Regions from separate parts of the Nocardioides panaciterrulae genome, predicted to be linked through region 2. Evidence: riboswitches for the same ligand, from Rfam matches in the RefSeq annotation. Region 2 holds a riboswitch; each other region holds the start of a gene.
The links. A riboswitch is a leader RNA that binds a small molecule or an ion and turns the genes downstream of it on or off. The one in region 2 is predicted to bind cyclic di-AMP.

Region 1: linked by a shared signal. The riboswitch ahead of BJZ21_RS19435 (C40 family peptidase) and the one ahead of BJZ21_RS15405 (transglycosylase family protein) in region 2 are both predicted to bind cyclic di-AMP.
Region 3: linked by a shared signal. The riboswitch ahead of BJZ21_RS20635 (C40 family peptidase) and the one ahead of BJZ21_RS15405 (transglycosylase family protein) in region 2 are both predicted to bind cyclic di-AMP.
Region 4: linked by a shared signal. The riboswitch ahead of BJZ21_RS12005 (C40 family peptidase) and the one ahead of BJZ21_RS15405 (transglycosylase family protein) in region 2 are both predicted to bind cyclic di-AMP.

Annotation. Positions count from the first base shown of each region.
Region 1 covers NZ_JACCBG010000001.1:4,076,314-4,081,203, reverse strand. The annotation lists gene BJZ21_RS19455 (sensor histidine kinase) at 1-649, opposite strand, end outside; gene BJZ21_RS19450 (response regulator) at 687-1,145, opposite strand; gene BJZ21_RS19445 (hypothetical protein) at 1,283-1,648, shown strand; gene BJZ21_RS19440 (response regulator) at 1,681-2,379, shown strand; cyclic di-AMP (ydaO/yuaA leader) riboswitch at 2,556-2,709, shown strand; gene BJZ21_RS19435 (C40 family peptidase) at 2,711-3,232, shown strand; gene BJZ21_RS19430 (IclR family transcriptional regulator domain-containing protein) at 3,266-4,012, opposite strand; gene pcaH (protocatechuate 3,4-dioxygenase subunit beta) at 4,083-4,886, shown strand; gene pcaG (protocatechuate 3,4-dioxygenase subunit alpha) at 4,883-4,890, shown strand, end outside.
Region 2 covers NZ_JACCBG010000001.1:3,238,424-3,243,313, reverse strand. The annotation lists gene BJZ21_RS15425 (ABC transporter ATP-binding protein) at 1-126, opposite strand, end outside; gene BJZ21_RS15420 (TetR/AcrR family transcriptional regulator C-terminal domain-containing protein) at 258-893, opposite strand; gene BJZ21_RS15415 (phosphatase PAP2 family protein) at 1,059-1,655, shown strand; gene BJZ21_RS15410 (alpha/beta fold hydrolase) at 1,703-2,497, opposite strand; cyclic di-AMP (ydaO/yuaA leader) riboswitch at 2,736-2,889, shown strand; gene BJZ21_RS15405 (transglycosylase family protein) at 2,892-3,230, shown strand; gene BJZ21_RS15400 (hypothetical protein) at 3,446-3,925, opposite strand; gene BJZ21_RS15395 (UbiA family prenyltransferase) at 4,100-4,888, opposite strand; gene idi (isopentenyl-diphosphate Delta-isomerase) at 4,885-4,890, opposite strand, start outside.
Region 3 covers NZ_JACCBG010000001.1:2,956,288-2,961,177, reverse strand. The annotation lists gene BJZ21_RS14110 (hypothetical protein) at 1-310, shown strand, start outside; gene BJZ21_RS14105 (SDR family NAD(P)-dependent oxidoreductase) at 382-1,149, shown strand; gene BJZ21_RS14100 (IS110 family RNA-guided transposase) at 1,444-2,502, opposite strand; cyclic di-AMP (ydaO/yuaA leader) riboswitch at 2,830-2,972, shown strand; gene BJZ21_RS20635 (C40 family peptidase) at 2,991-3,569, shown strand; gene BJZ21_RS14090 (DUF3048 domain-containing protein) at 3,695-4,714, shown strand; gene BJZ21_RS14085 (TetR/AcrR family transcriptional regulator) at 4,751-4,890, opposite strand, start outside.
Region 4 covers NZ_JACCBG010000001.1:2,531,638-2,536,527, forward strand. The annotation lists gene BJZ21_RS12000 (hypothetical protein) at 1-1,203, opposite strand, end outside; gene BJZ21_RS12005 (C40 family peptidase) at 1,241-2,224, opposite strand; cyclic di-AMP (ydaO/yuaA leader) riboswitch at 2,286-2,434, opposite strand; gene BJZ21_RS12010 (hypothetical protein) at 2,594-2,800, opposite strand; gene BJZ21_RS21770 (NYN domain-containing protein) at 2,892-4,196, opposite strand; gene BJZ21_RS12020 (DEDD exonuclease domain-containing protein) at 4,302-4,890, shown strand, end outside.

The DNA.
Region 1 (4,890 bases), 840 kb from region 2:
GGCCGGTCGGCTGGTCGGGGTCGGTGGTGACCTGCAGGCCCTCGACGTACTCGTCGATCGCGCCGGCGCGGGCCAGGGTGCGCACGGTCCAGCCCTTGCCCCGGCAGGCGATCCAGGCGCCGAGGAAGCCGCTCTCCTCGACCGCGGTGCGGCACACCTCCGGGAACAGGTCCGCCACGTCGGGGGCCCGGATGATCGCCTCGTTGACCCGCGCCAGGGCGAGGTAGGCGCGGTTGGCGGCCCGGACCCGCTGCTCACCGCGGACCCGCTCGGTGACGTCGGTGGCCGAGACCAGCCACCACGGGCCGGTGGTGGTCGCCAGGAGGGTCAGCCGGACCTCCACGTGCACGACCTCCGCGCCGCGCCGGAGCGTGGCCGCGGCGGTCCCGGCCGGGCTGCCGGGCCGGCCGGCCGTGGTGGCCGCCTCCAGCCCGGCGGTCCCGAGCGGGACGCCGGCCTCGTCGGCCAGCAGCGTGTCCAGGGGGAGGCCGACCAGCTCATCCGCGCGGCGACCCAGCAGCCGGAGGGCGCTGGCATTGGCGTAGTCGACGAGGCCGGCCTCGTCGACGCCGAGGACCGCGTCGGGTGCCCCGTCGAGCAGCGCGCGCATCGCCTCGGGCGGCACCTGGCGTGGCAGCGCGGCGGACATCGGTCGCTCCCGTGGTTCCTGGGTCCCCGGACGCTGCTCACAGTACGACGGGCGCGGGGGCGAGGGGCGACAACGCCACCAGCCGGCGCAGCGCCTCGGTCGCGCCGGGGGCGGCGAGCACCACCTCGCCGGCCGCGGCGCGGGCGACCAGGTCGGGCAGCCGGTCGCCGAGGCTGCCCTTGGCGAGGAAGCCGACCGCGCCGGCGCGCAGCATGGCGAGGATCGCCGTGGTGCCGTGCTGGGCCGAGACGGCGACCACCAGCGGACGGTGACCGTCCCCGGTGGTGAGCGCCCGGACGGCCGTGGGGCCGCCGCCGGGCATCCGGACGTCGACCAGGGCCAGGTCCGGCGCCGTCTCGGCGACCAGGGCGAGCAGCTGCGCGCCGGTGCCGGCCGCGCCGACGACGTCGAACCGGGGATCGGCCGCGAGCACGTCGACCAGGGCGTCGGTGAAGACGGGGTCGTCGTCGGCGACGACGACGCGGATCGCGCGCATGGGGCCTGCCCCCCTTCTCCGTCCCCGCCATCATCACCGGGACCGGACGGGACGGGAGCGGCCGCGCGCACCAGTCCGTCTAGTACCTTCGCACTAGCAGCGGTCGAGCAGGCGGCCGCCGGTGAGGGGGAGCACGCGTGACGGGGCACGACGATCCGGCGGCGTCGCTGGTGGCGCGGACCTGGACCTTCACGCCCGAGAGCCACCCCACGCGGGAGTCGCTGGACGAGATGCTCGACGCGCTGCTGCCCTCGATCGAGTGCCTGCCGGGGTTCCGCGGGTGCACGGTCCTGGTGGACCGCGAGGACGGCTCGATCCACGCGACGGTGTTCTGGGCGGACGACGCGGCCATGCGGGCCGCCCTGGACCGCGAGTCCAACGCCGCCCGCGGCGCCCTGGTGCTCACCGGCAGCAGTGAGTCGCGCACGGCCGTGCACGACGTGCTGGTCAACCGTCCGGCGCCGGCCGTCGTAGACCGCGAGCTCGGCGCGGACCGCTGGTGAGCGACCCCGTGACCCACCCGACGAGCGACCCCGTGAGCGGCCCCGTGAACGGTGCCGTGGGTGACGCGGTCGACGGCGGTGGGCCCGCCGCCGCGCCGATCCGGGTGCTGGTCGTCGACGACCACGACGTGCTGGCCAGCAGCCTGGCCGCGGTGCTGGACCAGGAGCCCGACCTGCTCAGCGTGGGCGTCGCGGCCACGCTGGAGCGGGCGCGGGCACTGATCCGCACCGCCGCTCCCGACGTGGTGCTGCTCGACCACCGGCTGCCGGACGGGGACGGGGTCGCCGCGATCGGGGAGCTGCTCGCGCTGCGCAGCGGGCTGCGGGTCGTGGTGCTCACCGCCAGCTCGGCCGACCACGTGCTGGTGGCCGCGATCGAGGCCGGCGCGGCCGGCTTCCTGTCCAAGACCCGCAGCCTGGCCGAGGTGACCGCCGCGGTGCGTGCCGCGGCCTCCGGAGAGGCGGTGATCTCCCCGGAGCTGCTGGCCCGGCTGCTGCCCCGGCTGCAGCGCGACGGCCGGCCGCCCCACGAGGCGCTCACCGGCCGCGAACGCGAGGTGCTGGGGCTGGTGGCCGGCGGGCTGACCAACGCCGCGATCGCCGAGCAGCTGGTGGTCAGCGTGCACACGGTGCGCAACCACGTCGCGAACCTCTCGGCCAAGCTCGGCGCGCACTCCAAGCTCGAGGCGCTCTCGATCGCCGTGCGCGAGGGGCTGCTGCCGGACCGCTGACCCGGCCTCGGGGCGAGGCCCGGCGGAGGCGAGCGTGTCGACCGTCACGGCCCCCGGGGCGCCCGCGCATTTGGCGATCCCGGCGATCCCCTGCCTATCGTCTGCGGGTTTGCAAGTGAACAGCCGGCCCCGGGTACGCCGAGTCCTGCCCGCCCGTGGCGCCGGTCCGTGCGGTGACCCTGTGGTCGCCGTCGACACACGGGCAGGAGTGGGGGAACCAGCGTTCCACGCGGTCCCCGACCGCTCGGGGTGAAGCCACCGACCCGTGGCCGGGCACCTTCCTCGCCCGAACCCGACAGCTCACCTCACAGGCGTGGGAAGGGAGAACCGCATGTCCAACTCCATGCCGACGCTGCTGCGCGCCTCCGCACGCTGGGGAGCCCGGGCCCTGACCAGCGGCGCCCTCGCCATGGGTGTCCTCGCCACGGCTCCGATGACCACCGACGCGCACGCTGCCACCAGTCACCACCACCGCACGATCGCGCACCGGGTCGGCCACGCCACCCGCGTCGCGGTCCGCCAGAAGGGTGACCCCTACAAGTACGGCGCCGCCGGCCCGAGCCGCTTCGACTGCTCCGGGCTGACCTACTTCAGCTTCCGCAAGGCGGGCTTCAAGCACATCCCGCGGACCTCCTCGGCGCAGGCCAGGTGGGCCCACCACATCAAGAAGAGCAAGGCCCGTCGCGGCGACCTGGTCTTCTTCAGGAACAGCCACGGCGTCTACCACGTCGGTGTCTTCGCGGGACGCCGTCACGGCGCGAAGTACGTGCTGCACGCGCCGTACTCGGGGGCCCGGGTGCGCCGCGAGAGGATCTGGACCAGCCACTGGTTCGCGGGCGCCGTGCCGCGCTGAGCGGGAGCGACGCCCGGCGTCGGCCGCAGTCCGTCAACCCAGGCTGCGGCCGACGCCCTGGGCGGCCACCTGCAGCGCGGCGACCAGCCGGGGCCGGTCCTTCTTCAGGCTGGGCACCACGATCCCGAGCGCGGCGACCACCTCCTCGTCCTGCCGGATCGGCACCGCGACCGAGCAGGCGCCCAGGCTCATCTCCTCCACCGTGGTGGCATAGCCCTCGCGCAGCACCCGGGCCAGCTGGCGGCGCAGGAGCCCGGGCTGGGTCACGGTGTACGGCGTGACCCGGGTCAGCCGGGCCAGCGCCTGCTCCTGCACCGGCGCCGGGGCGTGGGCGAGCAGCACCTTGCCGACGCCGGTCGCGTGCAGCGGCAGCCGCGAGCCGATCCGGCTCACCACCGGCACCGAGGCGTGGCCGGACAGCCGGTCCAGGTAGAGCACCTCGACCCGGTCCCGCACGGCCAGGTGCACGGTGGCCAGGGTGGTGCCGTAGAGGTCGTGGAGGAACGGCGAGGCCACCTGGCGCAGGCCGGTCTGCACCGGCGCCAGCAGCCCGAGGTCCCACAGCCGCCGGCCCACGACGTACTCCCCGGAGCCGGTCCGCGCCAGCGCCCCCCAGGCGACCAGCTCGGCGACCAGCCGATGCGCGGTCGCGACCGGCAGCCCGGCCCGACCGGCCAGCTGGCTGAGCGTGAGCCGGCGATGCCGCTCGTCGAAGGCGCCGAGCAGCGCCAGCGCCCGCGAGGTCACGCTGGCGCCGGGACTGCCACTGTTGCCGGCCACCCGCCCAGTCTTCCACTGGACGGAACTTGGGGCTCGGTTGCCGGGCCTTGCGACCCGTACGGTCTGCGACGTGACCGACAACCGTGCCTCCTCCGACGCGGCCGCCACGACCCAGGCCGAGGTCACCGAGGAGATCCAGCAGATCGCCAAGGCCTACGAGGGCGGGCGCGACGGCGGGCCGACGGACGGCGTCGAGACCCAGCCGCGGCTCGACTACCCGCCGTACCGCTCCAGCGTGCTGCGCCACCCGACCAAGGACCTCCACCACGCCGACCCCGAGGGCATCGAGCTGTGGTCGCCGGTCTTCGGCCAGGCCGACGTCGACCCGCTCGAGGCCGACCTGACGATCCAGCGCCGCGGCGAGCCGGTCGGCGAGCGGATGGTCGTGACCGGCCGGGTGCTGGACGGCGAGGGCCGGCCGGTGCGCCACCAGCTCGTCGAGATCTGGCAGGCCAACGCGGGCGGGCGCTACATCCACAAGCGCGACCAGCACCCCGCCGCGATCGACCCGAACTTCACCGGCGTCGGGCGCTGCCTGACCGACGGCGACGGCGGCTACCGGTTCACGACGATCAAGCCCGGCCCCTACCCGTGGAAGAACCACCGCAACGCCTGGCGGCCGGCGCACATCCACTTCTCGCTGTTCGGCCGGGAGTTCACCCAGCGGATGGTGACCCAGATGTACTTCCCGGGCGACCCGCTGTTCGCGCTCGACCCGATCTTCCAGGCCGTCGTCGACCCCGCGGCCCGGGCCCGGCTGGTGGCGACCTACGACCACGACGTGACGCAGCACGAGTGGTGCACCGGCTATCGCTGGGACATCGTCCTGACCGGCAGCCACCGCACCCTGATGGAGGAAGAGGTCGAGGCATGAGCCG
Region 2 (4,890 bases):
GACGGCGTCCGGGCCGCCGTCGGCCCCGGCGCCGACGCTGCCGTAGGACTTGCGGGCGTGGCTCACCCGAGCGGCGGGTCGCGCGGACCGCTCGGCGGCGGGTGCGGCCAGGGCGATGTCGGTCATGTGTCTTCCTTCGGGGCGGAGTCGGGTCGGTCGGGGTGCTGTCGGGAGCGGTGCTGGAGCGGGCCCGAGACGGCGGCCGGACGGCCGGGGGAGGCGGCGGGAGGGCTGGTAGGGGTGGTGCTGACCCGCGGTCAGCCCGGACGGTGCCGGTCGAGGAAGCCGTCGAGGGTGAGGTCGAGGCCGTAGTCGAACTCCGCGACGTCGTCGAGGCCGGCCAGCAGCGGCCCGACCTCGGCGACGTGCGGATAGCGGTCGGCCAGGGCGGCGAGGTCCGGCTCGGTCGCGGCGGTGATCGGGTGGCGGGGGAAGTAGCGGCTGAGCTCGACCAGCGCGGTGCCGATCGAGTAGGCGGTCAGCGCCCGGTAGGACCGGGCGACCTCCAGCGGCGGGATGCCGGCCTCCCGCAGCGCCCGGTAGCCGCCCTCGAGGTAGGCCAGCGCCGCGGGCGTGCGCGGGGGGTGCAGGGCGATCAGAGGCACGGCGTACGGGTGGCTCAGCAGCACCCGCCGGGAGGCGCGCATCAGCTCGCGCAGGGCCGTCCGGGGCTCGGCGGCCGGGTCGGGCGGCGGGATCTCGGCGTACACGAGCTGCACCACCTCGTCGAGCAGCGCCTCGTGGCCCTCGACGTAGGTGTAGAGGGTCATCGCCGAGACCCGCAGCTCCGCCGCGACCCGGCGCATCGTGACGCCCTCGACCCCCTCGGCGTCGAGCAGGGCGAGGCCGGCGCGCGCGACGGCGTCCGTGGTCAGCCCGGTGCGCTTCGGCACTGCCCATCCCTCCCGTCGTCGGCCTGTGTGGTCGCGGAGTCGGGAATTTACGGCGTACGAAAACGTTTCCGCCAGCGACTTCCGGACCGGTGCAGACCAGTCCTCATCGTTCCTTCATCCCGGTCGGCGCACTGTGGCGGTTCAACGCAGACGAGAGGTGGCGGCATGTCCTGGGACGGCATCCAGCGTCAGGGGTTCCTGGCGGTCAACGACCTGAGCGCCGACACCCCGGCGCTGCACGGCGTGCTGCGGGGCTACGCGATGTACGGCGTGGTCCTGTTCGCGGTGCTGCTGCTGGCGGGCTGGTGGTTCGCCCGGGGCCGCGGCCCGGTCACGATGGCGTCCGCGCTCTGGGCGCCGCTGGGCATGCTGCTGGCGATCGCGGTCAACCAGCCGCTCGGCCGGCTGGTGCACGAGGCCCGGCCGTACGCCGTGCTCCCGCACGTCCTCGTCCTGGTGCCCCGCAGCCACGACTTCTCCTTCCCCAGCGACCACTCGGTGATGGCCGGCGCGGTGGCCGCCGGGGTGTGGCTGGTGAGCCGGCGGCTCGGGCTGGTGGCCCTCGCCGCCGCCCTGCTGATGGCCTTCGCCCGGGTCTACGTCGGCGCGCACTTCCCTCTCGACGTGGTCGCCGGCCTGCTCGTCGGCGCCGTCGTGGTGCTGGTCGGGCACCGGCTGCTGCTGCCGGTCCTGCGCGCACTGGTGGTGCGCCTGGAGCGGACCCCGCTGCGACCGCTGCTGGCGGCCCGGCCGACTCCCTGACCCCGGGGCGCCGCCCGCCGCCCCGCTGCCCAGGGCGCCCTGCGCCGTCAGGCGCCGAGGAAGCCGCGCACCCGCGGCACCACCTGGTCGGCGAACTCCTCGAAGAAGCCGTGCCGGCCACCGGCCACCAGCTGCAGCTCGGCGCCGGGCACGCGGGCGGCGAGCAGCTCGGCGTTGCGCACCGGCGCCATCAGGTCCGCGTCGCCGTGGGTCACCAGGACCGGTACGCCGACCTCCGGGAGCCGGTCCCAGGCGTCGTGCCGGGCGCTGGCGCGCAGGTGGCCCCGGCGGGCGGCGGCCGACATCGTCGGGTCGCCGAGCAGCGTCGAGCCGTCGTGCGTGGCCAGCCACGCCGGGGTGTACATGAGCTCCAGGAGCGCCCGGCGCACCGCGTCCGGGTCGCGCCGGCTCAGCGAGAGCCGCACCTCCACGCTGCGCTCGACCGCCTCCGGGCCGCCGGGGGAGGTGCAGGCGAGCACCAGCCGCCGGACCCGGGCCGGGTGCTCGACGACCAGCCGCTGCGCCACCCGGCCGCCCATCGAAGTGCCGTAGACCAGGACGTCGTCGTAGCCGAGGTCGTCCAGCACCGCGACCGCGTCCGCGGCGAACGACGAGGTCGTCCACGACGCCGCGTCCGTCTCGTCCGCCCGGGTGTCCCCGGTGCCGCGGTAGTCGAAGGTGACGGTGCGGAACGCGTCGGCGAAGGCCGCGCGCAGCCCGTCCCACCAGCGGTGGGAGTTCGCCTGGCCGGGCAGCAGGAGCAGTGGCGGCGCGGTGTCCGGGCCGAGGAGCTGCCAGGCGAGCTCCGCCCCGTCGTACGTCGTGGTCCGTCCGGTCTGCACGGAGCGACTGTGCCAGACGCAGGGGCCGGACGGTGTGCGGGCCGGACGCTCTGCGGGCCGAGGCGCGAGCCGGCGGTCACCGTCCCCTCCGCCTTACCCCATTCTCGGGACCTTTGTCCCGCGGGCTTGCCCCATCTGGGGGAAGCGGCCTTGGCTGGCGGTGCGGATCTTTCTAGGTTGCAGTGTCCCGTCAACCGGGATGCCCTCCCGGTCACGCCGAGTCCTGTCCGGCCGGGAGGTCCCCTGAACACCGGGACAGGAGCGGGGAACCCACCTTCGAGTCGCGCACCGCGCGGCCCTCGGGGTGAAGCCGTCCGATCTCCGGACCGGACGGCCGGGCACACCTCAGCCCGAACCCGACAGCTAACCCCGAAGGCGTGTGGAGGGTTTCCCGATGCGCTTTCGCATGCTCATGTCCATGATCGTCGCCGCCTTCGCGGCCCTGACCACCGTCGCCGTCGTCGAGACGCCGGCGCACGCGTCCAGCACCGCCACCTGGAACCGCATCGCCCAGTGCGAGTCCAGCGGCAACTGGCACATCAACACCGGCAACGGCTACTACGGCGGCCTGCAGATCAGCCGCAGCACCTGGGCCGGGTACGGCGGGAGGCGGTACGCCGCGCTGCCGAGCCAGGCCACCAAGGCCGAGCAGATCCGGGTCGCCGAGCGGATCCGGCGCGGGCAGGGCTGGGGCGCCTGGCCGGTCTGCTCCCGCCGGGCCGGCGTCCGCTGACCTGACGGCCGGCCGGACGGGTGCCGGCCGGGCGCTCCTCGACCGCCCCGCCGACCCGCGCCGCCGAGCCGCGCCGCCGAGCCGCGTCGGGGCGCGGGGACCCGTGGCACCGGGCCCCCGCGCCCCGACGCTCGTCGGACCATCCGGCCCGCCGGGCGGCCCGGCGGGCGGCTCGGCTCGGGACCTGGTCGGCCCGACCCGGACGGCGCTGCCGGTCAGGCCGCCACGGTCTCCCGGACCCGGTCGATCATCGCCTGCTCGCGCTCGCTGACCCGCACCGCGTGGAAGCCGAGGAAGCCGCCCTCGCGCGCCGCCTCGGCGGCCGCCCGAGCGGCGCCGACCAGCCACTCGCCGAACGCCGCGGACTCCTCGGGCGAGGCCTTGGCCGCGACGATGTCGTGCACCTCCCGCAGCTCGGCGAGCACCAGGTCACCGGTCGGCTGGTCCCCGGTCGGCCGGTAGCCCTTCAGCGGGTTCTGCTTGTGCTGCACCATCTCCTGCACGTCGAGCGCGACCTCGGAGAGCAATTGCTCGCGGCTCGGCGGGCTGGTGGCGCTGTGCATCGTCGCCATCGTCTCCTTGGCGGCCTCGATCGGGCCGCCGGGGTCGGCCAGCGTGATCGCCAGCCCGGCCACCATCGGGGCGCGGACGATGCGCGCCCACTCCTCGGGGTCGAAGTCGCTCTTCGTGGTCACGGCGCAGCCCTCCGTCGGGTCGGTGCGGACCGCTCCACGGTGCCCGACGTACGCCGGCCGCGCCTCACCCCGGGCGGGTGAGGCGTGCGCGGCGCGAGAGGCCGGTCCGCCCGGTCGGCACGGGCGGGGCGGCCCGGCGGTGGGTGAGCCACCGATTCCGCCGCGCGGCCCCGCTCACCCGGCGGCCAGCAGCAGCACCACGTCGGTGAGCGCGATGCCGATCGCGGCGAGGAACGGGCCGCGCCCGCCCCGGGTCAGCGCCAGCACGGCGAGCGCCGCGACCACGGCCAGCGCGACGAGCGACGAGGGCCGGCCGAGGCCGGCCCCGAGCGCGACCACGATCGTGCCGGCGACGAGCACCCCGGTGGCGACGGCGGGCAACCGCCGCGCGCCGATCCGGTGCGGCAGCCCGCGAACTCCGGTGGCTGCGTCGTCGTCGAGGTCGGGGAGCACGTTGAGCAGGTGCGCGCCCACGCCCAGCAGCGCCCCGGCCAGCGGCATCCACCACGGCGGCAGCGCCGGCGGGGCGTCGGCGAGCGAGACGAAGACGACCAGGGCGCCGAAGGCGACGGCGTACGGCGCCCACGACCACGCCGTGGCCTTGAGCCCGGCGTTGTAGAGCCAGCCCGAGCCGACGCAGACCAGGTGCACCAGCCCGGCCGCCCACCCGCAGGCCAGCGAGAGCGGCACGACCGCGACCACCGCGACCGCGCAGGCGACCCGCACCGTCCGGGTCGAGACCTCACCGGCCGCCAGCGGCTTGTCGGTGCGCGCCACCGCCCGGTCCCGGGCCTCGTCGATGAGGTCGTTGGACCAGCCGATCGAGAGCTGGCCGGCGAGCACCGCCGCGACCACGAGCGCGATCCGGGCGGGGCCCAGGCCGTCGGCCACGGCCAGCAGCCCGGCCAGCAGCACCACCGCCAGCGCCGGGCCGGCGTGCGCGGCCCGGAGCAGCGCGGTCACCG
Region 3 (4,890 bases), 280 kb from region 2:
GGTGGCCAGTGGCCTCTATCTGCAGGCGTCCGGCCCCTGCGGCTACCTCTTCCTCGCCCGCCAGCGAGACGACGGCTCGGTGGCCGAGGTGCGGGTGCCGCACGCGGTCGGCAACGTGCTGCTCATCGGTGCCGAGGACGACCGGCTGGTCATCGAGCACGCGGCCAGCTGCGACGGCGCGACGCCGCGCGCGGTGCTGGCCCGCTTCGACCCGGCCAGCCACGAGGAGCAGCCGATCGTGAGGCTGGGGCGGCACGCCGACTTCGGCCGGGTGCTCGCCTACGGCGAGCGGCCCGCCTCGTCGTACTGATCACGACCCCCTAGGGTGTGCGGGCAGGCTCGGCCACCGAGAGCCGGCCGCTCACCGGACGAGGAGCACCCATGGGTCGTTACGACGGACGTGTCGCACTGGTCACCGGAGCCGCCCGCGGCATCGGGTTCGGGACCGCCAGCCGGTTCGCCGAGGAGGGTGCCTCGGTCGCCGTCATCGACCTCGACGAGTCCGCCGCGGCCGAGGCCGCCGGGCGGCTGCCGCTGGTCGAGGGTGCGAAGGCCGTCGGCGTCGGCTGTGACGTCAGCGACGCCGGCTCCGCGGACGCCGCCGTGGCGCGCGTGGTCGAGGAGCTCGGCGGCCTGCACGTGCTGGTCAACAACGCCGGCATCACCCGCGACAACCTGCTGTTCAAGATGACCGAGGAGGACTGGGACCTGGTCATGAACGTGCACCTGCGGGGCGCCTTCCTGATGACCCGGGCGGCGCAGAAGGTCTTCGTGGCGCAGAAGTACGGCAAGATCCTCAACCTCTCCAGCGTCTCCGCGCTCGGCAACCGCGGTCAGGCCAACTACTCGGCCGCCAAGATGGGGATCCAGGGCTTCACCCGCACCCTGGGCCTCGAGCTCGGCCCGTTCGGCATCAACGCCAACGCGATCGCCCCCGGCTTCATCGCCACCGAGATGACCGACGCCACCGCCGCCCGGCTGAAGATGGACGTCGAGGAGTTCCGCCGCCTCAACGCCGAGGCGAACCCGGTCAAGCGGGTCGGCGCACCTGAGGACATCGCCGCCGCCGCGGCGTTCCTGTGCAGCGACGAGGCCTCCTACATCACCGGCCAGACGCTCTACGTGGACGGCGGCGCCAAGCTCGGCTGATATGTAGGCCCTGGCTGTCAAGGGCATGGTGAGGCGCCGTTCGGCACTGGTTGTGTCGGCGGCGCCTCGTCTTGGTCCGGTCAGGTCACCTGTCGCAGCGTGTTCGTGTACGACGCGCGGTCAATGCTGATATGCGCGGGTTGGTTACCGCAGGACGATGTTCGGCAGGAGCGTTCCGCGGGTCTGAGGTCGAGCGTCACGAGCGTGGCTCGTGGCTCACAGCCGAATCGCGGGTGGTCTCCTCGCGCTGCTTCGTCAGGTTCGTCGACCGGCCAAGGTCATGGGGGGTCGGGCCTAGTCCAAGGTGGCCAAAGACCAACACCAGCCAGCGAGCTCGCGAGCGATGGCGGTGTTGGCGACGGTGTGCTTCTTGTGGCGGCGGGCGTAGCCGGTCCACCGGTCGTGGAGGCGTTGGTTGCCGGTGTGGGCGCGGATCCGGGCGGCTTCGGGGGCCTGCTCCCAGCGCGAGCGTAGGACGGCGCCGACGACATAGCGGGGCTTGTGGTGCCAGGCTGCTTCGATCAGGAGTCGCCGGGCGTGGCTGTTGCCGGTCTTGGTGATCGCACCAAGTCGGCGTGAGCCGCCCGAGGACTGCTCGGAGGGCACGAGCCCGAGATAGGTGCCGATGCTCGAGCCGGTGAACCGGTGCCAGTCGCCGAGCTCGACAGCGAGCGCGAACCCGGTCAGGGTCGAGATCCCGCGCAGGCAGCACAGACGTCTGGTCACCGCGGCGAACTCACTGTCAGCGGCCATCGCGGCGATCGCCTTGTCGAGCCGGTCGCGGCGAGTCAGGGCGAACTCGACGGCTTCGAGCTCGGCTTCGTAGGCGGCCTGAGTGCCGGCCAGGTCGAACCGGATCCGGTGCAGCCAGGCGTGGTGTTTGCCGGTCCAGGCCGCGCCGCCGTAGTAGACGTGACCGTGTCGCAGGAGCAGCTTCGAGACCCGGTGCCGGGCCCGCATCAGGTCGCCACGGACATCCTCGCGGGCCCGGACCAGATCGCGGGCGGCCTCCTCGGTCACGGTCGGGATCCGGATCGGGGTCAGGTCATCGTTGCGCAGCAACCGCGCCAGCAGCACCGCGTCGCGGGCATCGGTCTTGACCCGCTCACCGGCGGGTCGGTTCAGCTTCGAGGGCGCCGCGACCTGGCAGCGGATCCCAACTGCGTCTAGGGCACGGACCAATCCGAAACCAGTTGGACCGGCCTCGTAGGCCACCGCCACCGGACCCGGCAGTCCCCGCAGCCAGTCAATGACGACCTCGTTGGACGGGACCAGCCGCTCCTTGAAGAACTCTCCGGTCGTGGTGTCGATCGCCGCAGCAGAGATTGATCGGGCGTGCACATCCAGTCCCACACTCGTACGCTCAGTGAACACCGGGGCCTCCTATGCCTGTGGATAGGTCGAGCAGGCCGCTCCTGCCCGACAACCCACGTACATGCATGTGAGAGGCCCCGGCCTGCAACCCCCTCACCCCGAGGCGGTCACGTCATAGCGTCTGACCACCCGGTCGGCCCCCGTCCGACCCCCATGTGGGGGACGGAAGTCCCCCTGATCGGGACTTTCGTCCCCCAGACGGGGGAGCGGCGCTTTTCCCGCGGCTCCGCTTCTGCCTAGTTTGCCTCGTCGCCATTCGCGACCGAGGCCGGGTACGCCGAGTCCTGCCCGCCCGGCCCTCGACCCCCTGATCGCACCAGGGCAGGAGTGGGGGACCCACAGTTCGATGCCGCACCCAGGTGCGGCTCGGGGTGAAGCCGGCGCCGACTTTCTCGGGCAGGCCCGGCGGAGGACCTTTCCACCTCCAACCCGACAGCTCACCTCACAGGCGTGGGAAAGGCCCGACCATGTCCGTACGCCTGCGCGCCCTCCTCGCGCTGCCCGCCATCCTCGCCAGCGTGCTCACCGCCGCGGTCACCACCGACGCAGCCACCGCCCCCGCGGCCAACGCAGCGAGCCACCACCACGGCCACCACCACCGCCACCATGGCCACCACCACGCGCATCACGCGCATCACCACAGCCAGCACGCGTCGCACCACGCCGCCGGCCAGCCCACCAAGATCCTGCACGCCCGCAACATCGCGCTGCAGCACGTGGGTGCGCCGTACAAGTGGGGCGCCGCCGGCCCGCACGCCTTCGACTGCTCCGGGCTGGTCTACTACAGCTACCGCCACGCCGGCCTCTCCGTGCCGCGGACCGCGGCCGAGCAGTCCGGCGTCGCGCGGCACATCCCGCGCAGCCAGATGAAGAGCGGGGACTTCTTGTTCTTCAGCAACGGAAGTGGCGTCTACCACGTCGCGATCTTCCTGCACTGGGCGAACGGGCACGCCGTGATGCTGCAAGCGCCGCGCCCCGGCGAGCGCGTGCAGCGGGCCGTCCCCTGGACCAACAGCTGGTTCGCGGGCACCCTGCGGGGCCGCTGAGCCGGGAGCGGCTGCTACCTTCCAGCCGGTCTGCCGTCCGCCGCGGGCGCGCCTCCTCCGGGGGGCGCGCCCGCGCGGCAGACTGGAAGTCGACTGGATCACTCACACGAAACGGAGCTCGCCCCGTGCGCCGTGCCCCCCTGCCCCTCGCCGTCCTGGTCAGCGCGAGCCTGCTGCTCGCCGGCTGTGGAGGCGGTGACGACGGGAGCCCGTCCTCCGAGAGCTCCTCGCCCGCCGCGCAGAAGGTCGCCGGCGGCGCCACGCTGGACGCCACCTGGCCGCTGACCGGGTTGCCGGTCTCCGGCGACCAGAGCGCCTCGCAGGACCACCCGGTGCTGGTGGCGAAGATGGACAACACCGCGTCCAGCGCCCCGCAGATCGGCCTCGGCAAGGCCGACATGGTCGTCGAGGAGCTCGTCGAGGGCGGCCTGACCCGGCTGGCGGCGTTCTACTACTCGCAGATCCCCGGCACCGTGGGGCCGGTCCGTTCGATGCGCGCCAGCGACGTCGGCATCGTCTCTCCGGTGGACGCCGACGTCGTCACCAGTGGCGCCGCGCCGCGGACGATCGCGCTGATCAAGAACGCGGGCATCCGCTTCTTCGGCGAGGGCACCAAGGGGTTCGCGCGTGACAACAGCCGGCCAGCGCCGTACAACCTCTTCGCGAACCTGAGCGAGGTCGCCTCCACGATCAAGCAGGGCGACAAGCGGCCCGCCGACTACCTGCCCTGGGGCGACGAGAAGGACCTGCCCAAGGGCGTCGCCGCCAAGACCATGGCCGCGCAGTTCTCCGGCGGGCACACCACCGACTGGGTCTACCGCGGAGGCGGCTACATCAACGAGAACACCTACGCCGCGGACGGCGACGAGTTCCCGGCCGACACCGTGCTGGTGCTGCGGGTCCAGGAGGGCGACGCGGGCTACCTCGACCCGGCCGGCAACCACGTCCCCGAGACCAAGCTCGTCGGCAAGGGCGCCGCGATGCTCTTCCACGGCGGCCGGATGGTTCGCGGCACCTGGTCGAAGGACAAGCTGGACAGCCCGCTGCAGCTCTCGACCAAGGGCGGCAAGCTCACCGTCCCGGCCGGGCACACCTGGATCGAGCTGGTCCCCGCGCAGGGCGGGAACGTCACCTTCAAGAAGTGACCCCGTTGCCGTGACCCCGTCGTAGGGACCCCGTGGTCAGGGGCTGGTGGGCAGCGCGGCGCCGTGGTCCACCAGCTCGCGGAACCCGGCGAGGATCACCCCGATCGCGGTCTCGACCCGCGCGGCCGCGGCCACGGGGTCGTCGGCGCTGGAGACCGACTCGCCCGCCGAGGACA
Region 4 (4,890 bases), 710 kb from region 2:
CGCCAAGTCTGACAGCAGGGTCCGCCACCGGTGGGTGAGGTCCGCGGTCGTCAGGCCGGTGTCGGCACGCAGCGCCCGACCGAGCGGGTCGCCCGCCCGGACGTCGTCGTAGAGCCGGACCAGCGCCGCCTGCCCCGCGGTCCGGGCGACCAGGCGGCAGGCGAGCCAGGCGCTCTCGTAGGTCGCGCCCAGGTGCGTCGTGGTCGTGTCGAACTCGGCGGCGCCCGGGAGGTGCTCGGGTGGGCCGTGGCGGCGCACCTGGCGGATGATGCCACCGGCGGTGGTCCGCAGCGGCAGGTCGACGTCGCGCAGCGCGACGTAGTCGGCGAACCCCTCGACCAGCCAGAGCGGCATGGCGCTGGTGGCGGCGCCGGTGGCCACGTGCACGGCCTCGTGGCTCATCACCACCTGGGCCCCCTGCGGCCGCAGCTCACCGAACACCGCCGGGTTCACGAAGACGTGGACGGGGGCGTCGGTCCGGGTCGAGCCGTCGACCGTGGCGGTGACGGCGGCGATGTTGGCGTACTGCCCGGGGTCCGCGTCGAGCGTGCGGTCCAGCGCCTGCGCGGAGGCCGGCACCTCGACCACGAGCCCGGACCGCCACCGGGGCAGCACGCGGCGCACGACCGTGAGCGCGGTGCGGGCCCGGCGGGCGTAGGCGTCGGCCTCGCCGGCGGGACCGGCCACGAGCACGAGGGTGGCCGGGCTGCGGCGCACCTGGACGGGGCCGCTGAGCCACAGCGGCGTGCGGTGGTCGCCGCCACCGACGCCGGCGATCGTCACCTCCGGTCCGTGCGCCACGAACCGCACGGTGGTCTCCGCGTGCGCGGGCGTGCGATCGAATCCGGCGAACCGCCAGGTGGCCGCCACCGAGGCCGACCAGCCGCCGCCCGGGGCGACGCCGCCCTCCTCGTCGACGTAGCGCAGCGTGAAGTCCTCGACGTGCAGCCGGCGGGCGTTGGCGACGACGCCGCCCAGCAGCCGGGCGGCGGCCTGGTCGCCCGTCGGGGCGAGCGCGCGCGCCGCCGCGGGGTGCCCGCGGTCCACTGCTCGCTCCAGCCGGTGGAGGGCGTCCGCGGCGGCCGCCGGCTGCGCCCGGGCCGCCTCGTGCCGGCTCGGTTGCGCCACGTAGGGCTGCCGGTCGAGCACGGCCCAGGCCACCAGGCCGACCACGACCAGCACGGACAGCGAAAGGCCGGCCACCCACCAGCGTGGGCGACCGGCCTTCGCGCGAGCGGGATCAGCCAGGACGGACCGCACCGACGTACGGCATGGAGTGCAGGCTGGTCACCTTCACACCGACGCTGGGGTTCTCGGCGTTCACGATCATGCCGTTGCCGATGTACATGCCGACGTGGCTGATCGGCTGGTAGTAGAAGACCAGGTCGCCCGGCTGCAGCTCGCTCTCCGAGACATGCGGGCCCGAGCTGTACTGGGCGCTGGAGGAGTGCGGCAGCGAGACGCCGGCCTGCGCCCACGCCACCATGGTCAGGCCCGAGCAGTCCCAGGCGCTCGGCCCGGCGGCGCCGTAGACGTAGGCCTCACCGACCTGCGCCATCGCGAAGCTGACCGCGGCACCCGCCCGTCCGGAGGCGGGGACGGAGGTCGTGGCGACCGGGGTGCGCACGGTGCTGCTGCGGGAGACCATCCGCTCGCGCTGCTGGGCCTTGAGCTTGCCGAGCAGCGAACGCGCCTCGGCGAGCTTCTCGTCGACGGTCGACTTCTCCTGGGCGAGCTGGTGCTCGACGTCGGCGAGCTGCGCGGCCCGCTTCTGCGTCGCGGAGCTGCGGATCTGCAGGGCCCTCACCTGCGTCGAGTAGTCCTCGAAGAGCTGGCCCTGCAGGTCGTTGAACGCCGACATGGTCGAGAGCTGGGCCAGGAACTGGCTCGGGTCCTTGGAGACGACGACCTGGCCGACCGCGCCGATGCTCTGGCCCTCGTACTGGCGTACGACGGAGTCCTGGACCTGCTGCTGGACGGCCGAGAGCCGATCGTCCTGGCGCTTCTGGTCGGACTTCAGCGAGGCCAGGTCCTTGCGGATGTCCTGCAGCTGGAGCTTGGCGTCGTTGTACCGCTCCGAGGCCTGCTCGGCCTGGTGGTAGAGGGTGTCGACCCGGGCCTGGACGTTGTCGATGCTGGGCTTGTTGGGCTGCGCCTGGGCAGAGGTGGCGGGGATGATCCCCACGACCGCGGCGAGGGCCAGTCCGGACAGCGCGGCGCCCACGGGGCGTGCGGTGATTCGCTTCCGACCGTTCATGTGAGCGGGCGGTCTCCCTTGCGTGTCGTACGCCTACCGGGTGAGCTGACGGGTTCGGGCACGACTCGCCCTACACCCGCTCCTCGACGGCCCCCGTGCCATCGCCTTGCGGGTGATTCACCCCAGGTGGGTTGGTTCCCCGGCTCCCGGGCCTCCGAGCAGGTCCGGGACTAAGCGCGGCGCCCGCGCGGATCCGGTCTGATCCACGTTCACGGGCACCTGAGCGCCACAGATTAGTGGTCCGGACACCCCTGCAACAAACCGCCCCCTGCATGTCGGGGACTTTTCCCGTCACTCCGAGACCTCCGACCCCACAGGTCACACAGACCACGTCTGTCACGCGGACTCGATGTGGGTCCCGTCCAGGGGCTGGACCATCCGCAGCGGCGGCACGAGCCCGGAGCCGGCCAGCACGTCGAGGGCCCGGCGCTCGTCGTCGTCGAAGGTCAGCTCGGGCGGGGGCCCGAGCAGCACGGTCACCACGCAGTCGTGGCAGGCCAGCCCGCGCACGGCGCAGCTGTCGCAGTCGATTCTCGTCGTCATGTCCGGGACCCTCGCAGCGACCACCGACACCCCGGGGCCGACAGGGCGCCGTACGGCGTGTCGCGAGCACCGGACCGGCCCGGATCGGGGCTCAGCTGAGCAGCTCGACCAGCGCGCCCGACGCGAAGGGCCGGGCCCCGGCCCGGGCCACGTCCGAGGCCACCTGCTGGTCGCTGCTGACGACCACGACCACCCGGCCCGCCGGCTCCGCGGCGACGAGGTCACGGATCACGTCGTCGGCGATCACCCCCTCCGGGCTGAAGACGACCTTCACGCCGCGCGGGGCCGGCGCGGCGGTGCGTGCCGTGGCGGCGGCCGCGTCGAACACCACCGTGGTCTCCACGCCCAGCCGGGCGACGAGCGGCGCGAGGCCGGCCACCAGGCGGCCGCGCTGGGCCTCGAGCGGGGCGGTCGGCCAGGCGGTCTTGCTCACGTTGTAGCCGTCGACGACCAGGCGGGCCCGCGGGAGCGCCAGGACCCGCTCCAGCCTGGAGGAGTTGGCCGAGGGCGCCGACACGGACCCACCCGCCCGCTCGCCGGCCGCGCGGGCCAGCCCCGCCTCGAGGCGGTCGCCCGGCGCGCCGTCGACGCTCGGCAGCGCGAGCTCGCGCCGCAGCCCCGAGGCGGCGTCGATGACCGTGTCCAGCAACAGCCGCGCCCGCAGCGTCACCTCGTCGCGCTCGGACCTCGCGGCGCGCCTGCCGGCGACGACCTCGGCCTCGAGCTGGTCGATCCGCTCGCGCAGCCGCCGCAGCTCCTTGTCCTGCACGGCCGCCTGGGCGGCGGCCCGGGTCCGGGCCTGCTCGGCCTCGTGCTCGTAGCCGGCGGCGGCCTCCCGCGTGGCCCGCTCGGCGGCGCGGGACTCGCCCAGCTTGCGGCGCAGCGAGGCGTTCTCGGCCTTGTACTCCTCGACCTGGGCCCGGCTGCGCTGGCGCAGGTCGCGCAGCGCCTGCTCGGCCTCGGCGAGCCGGTCCCGCAGCCGGACCGCCTCCCCGGTGTCCCTCGAGGCAGCCTCGTGGCGCGTGCGGATCTCCTCGGTGCGGGCCGCGACCAGCTGCTCCCACCCCTCCGGACGGACCAGCCACGCGAGCGCCGCCACCTCGGCCGGGTCGCCCTCGGCGTCCCCGGCGACCAGCGCGGCGGCCTCGTGGGACGACCGGGCCGCGACCTGGGTGCCGATCCGCTCGCGCAGGTCCTCGTCGCCGTCGAGGGCGTCGGTGATCGCGGTGGCGCCGAGCCGGGTCCGGCGCTGCGGCGCGAAGCCCGCCACCCGGCGCAGCGCCGGCGGGAGCCGGACGACCTGGGGCAGCACCTCGGCCGTCAGCGCCACGACCCGCACGCGCACGGCGTCGGGCAGCTCGCCGAGGGCGAGCGGGGGCTGGGACACGGCGGTCACGAGGGCTCCATGGGTCGGGTGCGGCACGGGTGTTCGTGCTCTCACTTGCACCCTAGTCCGCGCGGCACACCCGGGTTGTCGGCGCTCGGCTCTAGCGTCACGGGCATGAGCAGCGCCGTTCAGGGTGCGCCCTCGCAGTGGGAGGCGCAACGCAGTTTCGACGAGTTGGGGCGCCCGCTGCGGGAGACGACGTTCTGCGTCGTGGACCTCGAGACGACCGGCGGCTCGGCCCAGGCCGGGTCGATGATCACCGAGATCGGTGCGGTCAAGGTGCGGGGCGGCGAGGTCCTCGGCGAGTTCCAGACCCTGGTGAACCCGCACACCGAGATCCCGGCCTTCATCGCCGTGCTCACCGGCATCAGCAACACGATGGTGGCCGACGCACCCTCGATCGAGACCGCGCTGCCCGCGCTGCTCGAGTTCGCGGCCGGCTGCGTGCTGGTCGCGCACAACGCGCCGTTCGACGTGGGCTTCCTCAAGCACTTCGCCGAGCAGCAGGGACGCCCCTGGCCGCGCTTCGAGGTGCTCGACACCGCCCGGCTGGCGCGCCGCGTGATCACCCGCGACGACGCGCCCAACTGCAAGCTCTCCTCGCTCGCCCGGGTCTTCAACGCCTCGACCACGCCCAACCACCGGGCGCTCTCCGACGCCAGGGCGACCGTGGACGTCCTGCACGGGCTGATGGAGCGGCTCG